Regions from separate parts of the Kaistia defluvii genome, predicted to be linked through region 2. Evidence: predicted binding sites of a transcription regulator. Region 2 holds the regulator's gene; each other region holds the start of a gene.
The links. The regulator LexA, encoded in region 2, represses DNA repair genes until DNA is damaged. The targets are predictions, from matches to a motif close to TGTTCNNNNTGTGTTCNG.
Positions count from the first base shown of each region.

Region 1: the regulator LexA is predicted to act here: its motif matches at 2,396-2,413, upstream of uvrA (excinuclease ABC subunit UvrA).
Region 3: the regulator LexA is predicted to act here: its motif matches at 1,466-1,483, upstream of ABIE08_RS18970 (DNA recombination protein RmuC).

Region 1 is NZ_JBEPSM010000001.1:1,160,611-1,164,455, reverse strand. Features, by position in the region: gene uvrA (excinuclease ABC subunit UvrA) at 1-2,245, opposite strand, end outside; gene ssb (single-stranded DNA-binding protein) at 2,532-3,035, shown strand; gene ABIE08_RS05475 (iron-containing alcohol dehydrogenase) at 3,279-3,845, opposite strand, start outside.
Region 2 is NZ_JBEPSM010000001.1:658,318-662,162, reverse strand. Features, by position in the region: gene ABIE08_RS03135 (glycine betaine ABC transporter substrate-binding protein) at 1-264, opposite strand, end outside; gene lexA (transcriptional repressor LexA) at 903-1,607, shown strand; gene ABIE08_RS03125 (ComEC/Rec2 family competence protein) at 1,601-3,845, opposite strand, start outside.
Region 3 is NZ_JBEPSM010000003.1:443,645-447,489, reverse strand. Features, by position in the region: gene fmt (methionyl-tRNA formyltransferase) at 1-813, opposite strand, end outside; gene def (peptide deformylase) at 821-1,375, opposite strand; gene ABIE08_RS18970 (DNA recombination protein RmuC) at 1,515-2,687, shown strand; gene ABIE08_RS18965 (hypothetical protein) at 2,705-3,112, shown strand; gene ABIE08_RS18960 (DUF924 family protein) at 3,106-3,720, opposite strand; gene recR (recombination mediator RecR) at 3,813-3,845, opposite strand, start outside.

The DNA of each region.
Region 1 (3,845 bases), 500 kb from region 2:
GGCCGGGGCCATAGCCGCGCACCTTGGCTTCCGGCAGGCCGGAGAACCATTCGCGGATCGGCGTGAAGGCGCCGGTATAGGTGGCCGGGTTGGAGCGCGGCGTGCGGCCGATCGGCGACTGGTCGATGTCGATGATCTTGTCGATGAACTCCAGCCCCTCGATCCGGTCATGCGGCGCCGGATGTATATGCGCGCCGTTCAACCGCCGCGCCACGGCGGCGTAGAGCGTATCGATCAGGAAGGTGGACTTGCCGCCGCCGGAGACGCCCGTCACGCAGGTGAAGGTGCCGAGCGGGATATCGGCGGAGACGTTCTTCAGATTGTTGCCGCGCGCGCCGATGACGCTGATTTTTCGCGATTTGGAGATCGCGCGGCGCTTTTCCGGCACCTCGACCGAGAGCTCGCCGGTCAGATATTTGCCGGTCAGCGAGTTGGGATTGGCCATCACCTCGGCCGGCGTTCCCTTGGCGATGATCTGGCCGCCATGCACGCCCGCTTCCGGGCCGACATCGACGACATAATCGGCGGTCATGATCGCGTCTTCGTCATGCTCAACGACAAGCACCGTATTGCCGATGTCGCGCAGGTGGCGCAGCGTCTCGAGCAGCCGCTCATTGTCGCGCTGATGCAGGCCGATCGACGGCTCGTCCAGCACGTAGAGCACGCCGGTGAGACCCGAACCGATCTGCGAGGCGAGGCGGATGCGCTGGCTCTCGCCGCCCGAAAGCGTGCCCGAATTGCGCGACAGCATCAGATAGTCGAGGCCGACATCGACCAGGAAGGAAAGCCGCTCGCGGATTTCCTTCAGGATGCGGACGGCGATCTCGTTCTGCTTGTCGTTCAGCTCGGCCGGCAGCGTCTCGAACCACTTGTAGGCGTTGCGGATCGACATCTGCGAAATCTGCGCGATGTGGTTGCCGGCGATCTTGACCGCCAGCGCCTCGGGCTTCAGCCGCGCGCCGCCGCAGGCCTTGCACGGCGTAGAGCCCTGGTAGCGCTCGATCTCCTCGCGCGCCCAGTTCGATTCCGTCTCGCGCCAGCGACGCTCCAGATTGGTGACCACGCCCTCGAACGATTTCTGCGTCTTGTAGGAGCGGGTGCCGTCATTATAGACGAACTCGATCTCGCCCTTGCCGGTGCCGAACAGGATGGCGTTACGGGCCGCTTCCGGGATCTCGTCCCAGGGCGTCGTCATCTTGAAATTGTAATGCCGGGCGATCGCCTCCAGCGTCTGCGCGTAATAGGGCGAGGACGACTTGGCCCAGGGCGCGACGGCGCCCTGCTTCAGCGAGACGGAGCCATCCGGGACGACAAGATCGGGGTCGATCTTCTTCTCGGAACCGAGGCCGTCGCATTCCGGGCAGGCGCCGAACGGGTTGTTGAACGAGAACAGCCGCGGCTCGATCTCGGTGATCGTGAAGCCGGAAACGGGGCAGGCGAACTTTTCCGAGAAGATGACGCGGCGCTCATTGCCCTTCTCGTCCTTCTCGTCGGCATATTCGGCGATCGCAATGCCGTCGGCCAGTTCGAGCGCGGTCTGGAAACTGTCGGCGAGGCGCGCGGCAATATCGCCGCGCACGACGATGCGGTCGATGACCACGTCGATGTCGTGCTTCAGCTTCTTGTCGAGGACCGGCGCCTCGTCGATCTCGAAGAAAACGCCATCCAGCTTGATGCGCTGGAAGCCCTTCTTCTGCAGCTCGGCCAGTTCCTTCTTGTATTCGCCCTTGCGGCCGCGGATCATCGGCGCCAGCAGATAGAGCCGCGTGCCCTCGGGCAGCGCCAGGACGCGATCGACCATCTGGCTGACCGTCTGGCTCTCGATCGGCAGGCCGGTGGCCGGCGAATACGGGATGCCGACGCGCGCGAACAGCAGGCGCATATAGTCGTAGATCTCAGTGACCGTGCCGACGGTCGAACGCGGGTTCTTCGAGGTCGTCTTCTGCTCGATCGAGATGGCGGGCGACAGGCCGTCGATCTGGTCGACGTCCGGCTTCTGCATCATCTCGAGGAACTGGCGCGCATAGGCCGAGAGGCTCTCGACATAGCGGCGCTGGCCTTCGGCATAGATGGTGTCGAAGGCGAGCGACGACTTGCCCGAGCCGGACAGCCCGGTCAGCACCACCAGCTTGTCGCGCGGAATATCGATATCGACATTCTTCAGATTGTGCTCGCGCGCGCCCCGGACGGAAATAAACTTGCCAGAGGTCGCGCCGGAAAGCCGCGCGTCATCATGCTGAGCCATGTGTCGTCTGTCCAAATGGAAGGGGTTGGCGTGGAAACACCAAGGCCCAAATTTAGGCTATCGGCCTCTCCATACAAGGAGCAGGCCGTGATTGTCGCGGCATTCGGGTGATTCACCTGACGGGATCTTGCCAGTTCGGCATGAATTGTCTAGAACAAAAAGGGAACGAGGGGCTCCGCGCGCCTCCGGGCAGCGATTGTCTGGTGGACAAGGCCCGATTGTCGCGGGCGGGCCGTGTCATTTCGGGATAGTTTGGAGCCAGCAAAGAGGCAAGAAGGAACAGACCATGGCCGGAAGCGTCAACAAGGTCATTCTCGTCGGCAATCTCGGGCGCGACCCGGAAGTGCGGCGCATGAATTCGGGCGAGTCGGTCGTCAATCTGAACATCGCGACGTCGGAAAGCTGGCGCGACAAGCAGAGCGGCGAGCGCAAGGAAAAGACCGAGTGGCATCGCGTGGTGATCTTCAACGAGAACCTCGCCAAGATCGCCGAGCAGTATCTGAAGAAGGGCTCGAAGGTTTACGTCGAGGGCCAGCTGCAGACGCGCAAATGGCAGGACCAGACCGGCGCCGAGAAGTTCACCACCGAGATCGTGCTGCAGCGTTTCCGTGGCGAGCTGACCCTGCTGGACGGCCGGGCCGGCGGCGGCGAGCAGTCGGAATATCAGGGCGGCGGCAGCGATTTCGGCCGTTCCAGCCCGCTCGAGGCCCCGCGCGGCGGCGGCCAGGCGCGCCAGCCGGCAGCCACCTCGTCCTACGCGGCGGACCTCGACGACGACATCCCGTTCTAGGATTTTTGGGACGCCTGGTGCACTTCACCTCTCCCGTGGGAGAGGTCGACGGCCGCAGGCCGGCGGGTGAGGGCGTAGGAAACCATCCGGTGAGGTCGTAAACCCTCACCCGGCTCTGCGAGCCGACCTCTCCCTCAGGGAGAGGTAAGAGGGTTCGGCGAAATCCGCTGGATTGATGACAGAAAAGCCCGGGGAGCGATGGCTTCCCGGGCTTTTCCTTTGGGTCAATGCGGCTCGGACCCGTCAGACCATCACGCCGTCGAGGATGGCGCGGAATTCGTCCGCCGTCGCGGCGCGCGGATTGGTGGCGTAGGAGTGATCGGCCAGCGCCCGCTCGACCACCCAGGGCAGCACCTCTTCGGAGACGCCCAGCGTCTTCAGGCCCGCCGGAATGCCGAGGCGCCGGTTCAGTGCGTCGAGTTCGTCGGCCAGATCGGCCGAGGCCGGCAGGCCCATGGCGGCGGTCAGCCGGTCGATCTTGGCCGGCACCGTCTCGCGGTTGAAGCGCACGATCGCCGGCATCAGGATGGCGTTCAGCGTGCCGTGATGCAGGCTTGGGCTCTTCAGGCCGCCCAGCGCGTGGCTGAGCGCATGCACCGCGCCGAGACCCTTCTGGAAGGCGAGCCCGCCCTGCAGCGCGCCCATCATCATCTCGCTGCGGGCTTCGAGGTCGCCGCCATTGCTGCAGGCGCGCTCGATGTGGTCCCAGATCCGGCGCGCGCCATCCAGCGCGATCGCATCGGCGACGGGGTTTTCGCGCGGCGACAGGAAGGTCTCGATGCAATGCGACAGCGCATCGAGGCCGGTCGC
Region 2 (3,845 bases):
CATCGAGGACGATGTCGGAACGGTGTCGCCGGTGACGATCTCGACGTTGCAGCCGAAACCCTTCTCGAGAATGATGGCATGGATATGCGCCAAGGCGGCCGCGGAGGGCCAGGTCATCTCGGCGATATCGATAGTTCGGTCGGTGCCGCAGCTGGCGGCGTCAGTGGCTTGCGGATCGGATCCCTGGGCAAGCGCGGAATGGCTCGTGGCGGACAAAAACGCAACGGCGATCGCGGCGGCAATGCCACCGGATTTGAATATCATCGGATAGAACCTCGTGTCAGTTGATGATCGAGACCATAGGGACACAGTGCAATTGTGTCAAATCCGACAATACATTGCCATAAATTGGCGACGAGATCGCCTTATTCTTGATCGATCATCCTTTGTCATGCTCTTGGCTTTCTCTGCCAAGAAAATATCACCTGTCCGAACATAGCGCCGCCGCGCCGGATACGATCGCCAAGAAAAAATAAATTTCGCACTGCTGTGCGAGATCTCGGTGCCCGCCGCAAAATCACCGGCTGCCGCCGGTTCAGGCGGGATCCCTTCGTGACAACCTTCCTCTACGGTACCCGGAATCTGGAGACTTGCGCCGAAACGCTGCCGGCGCGAGAAGGCGTTTCGCACCGAGCGAAGACGGCGCACGCTTGTCCGCGTTCACCCTTTGCCGATCTGGCTGCCGACCCGCAGCCTCTGACGCGCCGGACGTCGCCCGTTCGCGCCGGCGCACGCGGCCCGCCCGGGAGCCCAACCCAGCGCCGGTCTTGCGGAACGCATCGGGAACAGCTATTCTGTTCGCGTTTTGTACCTAAATGATTCCCGTGTCCGCCATCCCGCCCGGCTCCGTCGTCCGGGGTACGGCGACACTCCCTTGGCAATGCCCGCAGCGCGAGATCAACATGCTCACCCGGAAGCAGTATGAACTCCTCATGTTCATCCAGGAGCGGCTCAAGGAAGCGGGCGTTCCCCCCTCTTTCGACGAGATGAAGGATGCGCTGGATCTCCGCTCCAAATCGGGCATCCACCGGCTGATCAAGGCGCTCGAGGAACGCGGCTTCATCCGCCGCCTGCCCAACCGGGCCCGCGCGCTGGAAGTGGTCCGCCTGCCGGAGACGATGACGCCGGCCATGGCGCGTCCGAAGAAGCAGGCCTTCTCGCCCAGCGTGATCGAAGGCAGCCTCGGCAAGGTCCGCCCGGTCGACGACATGCACGACGTCGCCGAGCCGGTGATCATCCCCGTCATGGGCCGTATCGCCGCCGGCGTGCCGATCTCGGCCATCCAGACCCAGAGCCATTCCATCACCGTGCCGCCGGAAATGCTGCGCGGCGGCGAGCATTTCGCGCTCGAAGTACGCGGCGATTCGATGATCGAGGCCGGCATCCTCGACGGCGACACGGTGCTGATCCGCAAGAGCGACAATGCGGAATCCGGCGACATCGTCGTGGCGCTGGTCGACGAGGAAGAGGCGACGCTGAAGCGGCTGCGGCGCAAGGGCGCCTCGATCGCGCTCGAAGCGGCGAACCCCGCCTATGAGACGCGGATCTTCGGGCCGGATCGCGTCCGCATTCAGGGCAAGTTGGTCGGGCTGCTGCGGACCTACTGATCGGCCGGGTCGTCCTCATAGGGCGGCATCCAGGGCCTTCGCACCGGCGCATAGGCGGTGCGAATCTCGAAGCGCCGGCCGAGCCATGGATCGGGCGGCGCAGTCTGTGACTCAGCTGTGGCCGAGGGCTCCGGCGGCAGCACGTCCTCGTCTTCGGCATTGCGCTCGACGAGATTGTAGCGCGATGGCTCCATGGGGAGGCCGGCATCAGGGATAACCGTCACCTGCCGCGCTGCGGCCGGCTCCGGCCCTGCGCTTGCCGCCGCTTTGACCGCCTGCTCGACAGCACTCTCTGATGAAGTACCCGCTCGGCGCGGCTCCATAGAGGAACTGGCCTCGGCGACAGCCGTCTTCGGTTGCGCCTCAGTTGACTTCGGTCCCGCCCTTTCGGATGCCAGCCCCTCGGCACTCCCCTCTGATGATGCCACCGTCCCGCGCGGCCACATGGCCAGCGAGCCCGAGCGCTCCAGCGTGCCGCGATCGATCACGGCAGTATGGCGAAGGCAGGTTTCGGGCGCCGCCAGCGGCGTCACCACCAGCATGGCGCGGCGGCAATCCTCCTCGAACGCCGCGCGGTCGAGCGCCAGCGCCACCCAGCTCCCATCCGGCATTCGGCCGACGCAGCCGGCTGCGTCGCAGCCGCCCGCCTGCAACGCCGCCTTCGCGTCCCGCTCGTCGCCATCGGATCGAAGCCAGATATCGCTGACGAACCGGTCCGGCTTGCGCGCGACAATGCGATAGAGGCCGTCCCCGCCCCGGATCGCCATCTGCCTGCCATCCGCGCTGACCAGTAGGTCCGGTCGCGCTGGGAACAGGGCGAGTGCAATTCCCGCCAGCATCGGCACGACGCCGAGCAGCCGCCAGCGCTCGCGCCAGAGCGCCAGCCAGACGAAACCACCGACGAACAGCAGCAGGGCCGCGACGCCCGGCATCGCCGCGCCGCCGGATTGGCCCGACCATCGGGCGACCGTCGCCGACACGCCGAGCATGCCGTCAATGCCCCAGTGCACGACCGCGAAGGGCAGCGCCTCCAATCCGAACGGCATGGCGAGCACCGAAAGCAGCGCGAAGGGCATGATGAGGAAGTCGGTGAGCGGCATCGCCGCGACATTGGCCAGGATCGACAGCGGCGCCATGCGCTGGAAATGATAGAGCGCGAAGGGCGTCGTGCCGAGGCCGCCAAGCAGCGAGGTCAGCGCCATGCCGGCGACGAACAGGAAGGCGCGCCTCGGCAAGGCGGCCGCGCCGCTGCGGGCGCCGAGACGCGGCACGGGGTTGTTGCGCCGGCGGTCCGCCAGCATCTCGAAGCCGGCAACGAGGGCGATCGTTGCGGCAAACGACATCTGGAAGCTGGCCGAGAGGATGCTTTCCGGCGTGATCGCCAGGACGACCAGCCCCGCCAGCGCGACATTGCGCATCGAGATCGCCCGCCGGTCGAGCAGGATGGCGAGGAAGGCGATCGAGGTCATGATGAAGGAGCGTTGCGCGGCGACGTCGAGGCCGGAGATCAGCAGGTAGAAGCCGCTGACCAGCAGCGCCGCGATCGCCGCCCACTTCTTGATCGGCCGACGCAGCGCCAGCGACGGGATCAGCGCCAGCCCGGCCCGCACGCTCCAGAACACCACCCCGGTCACCAGCACCATGTGCAGGCCGGAGACGGAAAGCACATGCGCGAGGCCGGAGAGGCGCAGATCGTCCTCCGTCGTCTCGGAGAGCCCGCCGGCATCGCCGATGATCAGCGCCGAGGCGATATAGCGGCTCTCGCCATCGAGATTGGCGACGATGCGGGCGCGGATCGCTTCGCGGACCGCCTCCAGCGACTGGCGCAGGCGGATCGACAGCGGCGCGCGGCCGAGTTCGGCCGACTGCGCCGCGCCATAGCCGAAGCCGGTGGCGCCGATGCCGCGATAATAGGAATCGCGCGCGAAATCATATCCGCCCGGCAGCACCGGCCCGGATGCCGGCCGCAAGCGCGCCAGCACCTGGATGCCGTCGCCGACCGCCGGGGCCGACTTCCCCCGCACCGTCACGGTGACACGCTGCGGGATGACCGTCACGCGCCTGGCGTCGATGCCGGCCACCCGGATGGTCAGGCGATAGCCGCCCCGCCGCGCCTTGCGCTCCTCGACCCAGCCGGTGACCGTGCCCGTCACCTGCCGCTCCAGCACGCGGGTCGCCAGCGTGTCGGTGCGCAGCTTGATCGCGCTGGCGCCCGTCGCGGCCATGGCGAGCACGATC
Region 3 (3,845 bases), on a different contig from region 2:
GGTCAACTGGTCGTCCAGCACCGTGCCCGGAGCGCCAGAGCCGGTCGCCAGCGTCGAGCGCAGCACCTTCACCCGCTCGACCTTGTCGCCAAACGTCATCTCGCACCAGGCGCCCGGAAAGGGCGACAGGCCGCGAATGTGGTTGTGCACTTCGGCAGCGGGCTTCCGCCAGTCGATCCGCGTCTCGGCCTTGTCGATCTTGGCGGCGTAGGTGACGCCCTCCTCCGCCTGCGGCACGGCATCGAGCCCGCCGCGCGAGGCGGCGGCAAGCGCCCGCACCATCAGATCGGCGCCGAGCCGCGCCAGCTTGTCGTGCAGATCGCCGGTGGTGATATCGGGCGCGATCGCGATCTTTTCCGCCATGGCGACGGGGCCGGTATCGAGGCCCGCTTCCATGCGCATGACCATGACGCCGGTCTCGGCATCGCCGGCCATGATGGCGCGATGGATCGGGGCGGCGCCGCGCCAGCGCGGCAGCAGCGAAGCATGCAGGTTGAGGCAGCCTTCGCGCGGCGCGTCCAGGATCGCCTGCGGCAGGATCAGGCCATAGGCGACGACGACGGCGACATCGGCGTCGAGCGCGGCAAAGGCCTCCTGCTCGTCGGCGCCTTTCAGCGATTTCGGCGTGAAGACGGGAATGCCGAAGCGCTCCGCCGTCTCGTGCACGGGCGACTTGCGCTCGGCCATGCCGCGTCCGGCGGGGCGCGGCGGCTGCGAGTAGACGGCGACGACCTCATGCCCCTGGCCGATGATCTCGACAAGCGTGGGCACGGAGAATTCGGGCGTGCCCATGAAGACGACGCGGAGGCTCATATCCGCCTCACATCTCGTCGGGGGTATGCGACTTGAATTCCGGCCGGACGCCCGTCTTGGACGCCTTGACGAACTTCTTGATCACCATGTCGCGCTTCAGCCGCGACAGGTAGTCGATGAACAGCTTGCCATCGAGATGGTCGACTTCGTGCTGCACGCAGGTGGCGAGGATATCATCGGCCTCGATTTCCTGCAGCTTGCCGTCACGGTCGAGATAGCGAAGGCGCACCGAAGCGGGGCGCTCGACCTCGGCATAATAATCCGGGATCGACAGGCAGCCTTCTTCATAGACCGAACGCTCGTCCGAGGACGTCAGGATCTCGGGATTGATCAGGAACAGCGGCTCGGGCTTGCTGCCCTCCTCGCGGCCCGACACGTCGATGGTGACGATCCGGCGCGGCACGCCGACCTGGATCGCGGCGAGGCCGATGCCCGGCGCCTCGTACATCGTCTCCAGCATGTCGTCCATGAAGCGCAGCAGTTCGTCGTCGATGCGCTCCACCGGCTCGCTGACGAGCCTCAGCTTCGCGTCCGGCAGGGTGATGATGTCGAGTAGGGCCATGAAAACCTCAGATTTAGCCGTTTCAGATAAGAGATGCGGCGGGGTGGGTCAACGAGGAATGATGGAAGCCACGCCCGGCCACACGACGCGTGTTCTTGTTTTGATCTCGTCTTGGCATGCGAATCTGATATGAAGAGCCATGCAGGATGTCCTCTTCTTCGTCGGCGACCGGCCGATCTCCGTCGCCATGCTGGTGCTGGCCGCCGCCGTGGCCGCCGTCCTGCTGCTTCTGCTCGTGCTGATCGTGGTCTGGCGCGGAATGAGCCGGCGCGACTCGGCAGAAGCCGAGCAGGCAATGCTGGGCGGCGAATTCGAGCGTCGGATCGGCGAACTGGTGCGGATCCAGAGCGAGATGACCGGCCGGATGCAGACCATGGCGGAGGTGTTCGGGTCCCGCCAATCGGAACTGCTGCACGGATTATCCAACCGCATGGACGGGCTCGGCCACCGCATCGGCCAGACCATGGTCGAATCGACCCGCAACACGCATGAAAACCTGACCCGGCTGAACGAGCGCCTCGCCGTCATCGACACCGCGCAGCGCAACATCACCGAGCTTTCGAGCCAGGTCGTCGGGCTGCAGCACATCCTCGCCAACAAGCAGACGCGCGGCGCCTTCGGCCAGGCGCGGATGGAGGCGATCGTCCAGGATGGCCTGCCGATGGGCGGCTACCAGTTCCAGGCGACGCTCTCGAACGGCAACCGGCCGGATTGCGTCATCGCCTTCCCGAATGGCGCCGCCGGCCTCGTCGTCGACGCGAAATTTCCGCTCGAGGCCTGGAACGCGATCCGCGCCGCCGAGGGACCCGAACTGACCCGCGCCGCCGAGGCGCAGTTCCGCCGCGACGTGACCAAGCATCTGAAGGACATCGCCGAGCGCTACCTGATCCCCGGCGAGACGCAGGACACGGCCTTCATGTTCGTGCCGTCGGAATCGATCTTCGCCGACGTGCATGAGCGCTTCGAGGACCTGATCCAGGCCGCGCACCGGCTCAGGATCGTCATCGTCTCGCCATCGCTGCTGATGCTGTCGATCCAGGTCGTCCAGTCGGTGCTGAAGGATGCCGGCATGCGCGAGCAGGCGCATCTCATCCAGGGCGAGGTGATGAAGCTGATGGAGGATGTCGGCCGCGTGAACGACCGCGTCCTCAAGCTGAAGACGCATTTCGACCAGGCCTCCAAGGACATCGACGACATCCTGATCTCGACCCGCAAGCTGACGGCGCGGGGCGCCAAGATCGAGGCGCTGGAATTCGGCGACGAGGGCTCGCCGGCCTATGACCGCCAGCCGGACCTGCTGGCCGGCGAATAGCCGTGGGCAGAGCGGCCATGAACACCCTGCGTGCCGCGGCTCTCTACTTCGCAGCGACCTTTGCGGCCGGGTTTGTGCTGGGCACGCTGCGCGTGCTGCTCATTGCGCCACGATGGGGCGAGGTCGCCGCGGTCCTTCTGGAACTGCCTATCATGCTGGGCATCGCGTGGCTCGTCTGCGGCCTCACCCTGCGCCGTTTCGGCATATCCGCCACGAACCATCGGGACATCGGCATGGGCGCGATGGCGTTCCTGTTCCTCATGGCGGCTGAATTCGCGCTCGGCATCCTCGCCTTCGGCCGCACGCCAGCCGACAGCCTGGCAGCCTATGCAACGGCGGCTGGGGCTCTCGGCCTCGCCGGGCAGCTCGTTTTTGCCGCCCTCCCCGTTGTCCGGTCCCGATGGCAGCGTTTCCGGCCTCAGTAGCCGCGGCCGTCCTTCAGAAATTCAATCTCTTCCGGCGTGGACTCGCGGCCGAGATCGGCGTTGCGATGCGGGAAGCGGCCGAAACGGCGGATCAGGTCGCGGTGCTTCTCAGCATAGCCAACGAACGACTGATAATCCTCCTTGTCCGCCTCGGGCACCTCGGCCAGAAGCGCCTCGTAAAGGCGGACCGAGAGATCCTGGTCGGTCCGTTCCTCGCTATGCTCGAACGGCAGATAGAGAAAGACGCGCTCGATTGGCGCGAAGCGACCCACTCCGCCCGCGATCAGCCGCCGCACCGCCGCGCGGGCGCGCGCGTCATAGGCAAAGGCGCGGCCGTCATCGCGGAAGAGATTGCGCGGGAACTGGTCGAGGAACAGGACGAAGCCGATCGCGGCCGCCGGCTGCAGGCCTTCGAAGTCCCAGTCCGCATCAGCGACGGTGTCGAGGGAGGCGGCGAAGCGGGCGCGGATGGCGTCATCGGTGGCATCGCGGCGCGAGAACCAGACCTTGACCCGCTCGGCCAGCGGCGCGACGCCGGCAACCAGGTCCTCGAACCAGAAGCGGTGGACTTCCAGCAGAATGGCGGGATCGGGCTTTTCGGTCGGCATGGTGAGTTGTCCCCGTATGTCGCAAGTCTTTAGGCAACGCCCTCTCACCCACCCTCTCGCGCAAGCGGACGAGGGCTTCGCCGGGAGCAGCCTCAGAAGGGCGTGCGGGCGCGGATGGCGGCGGC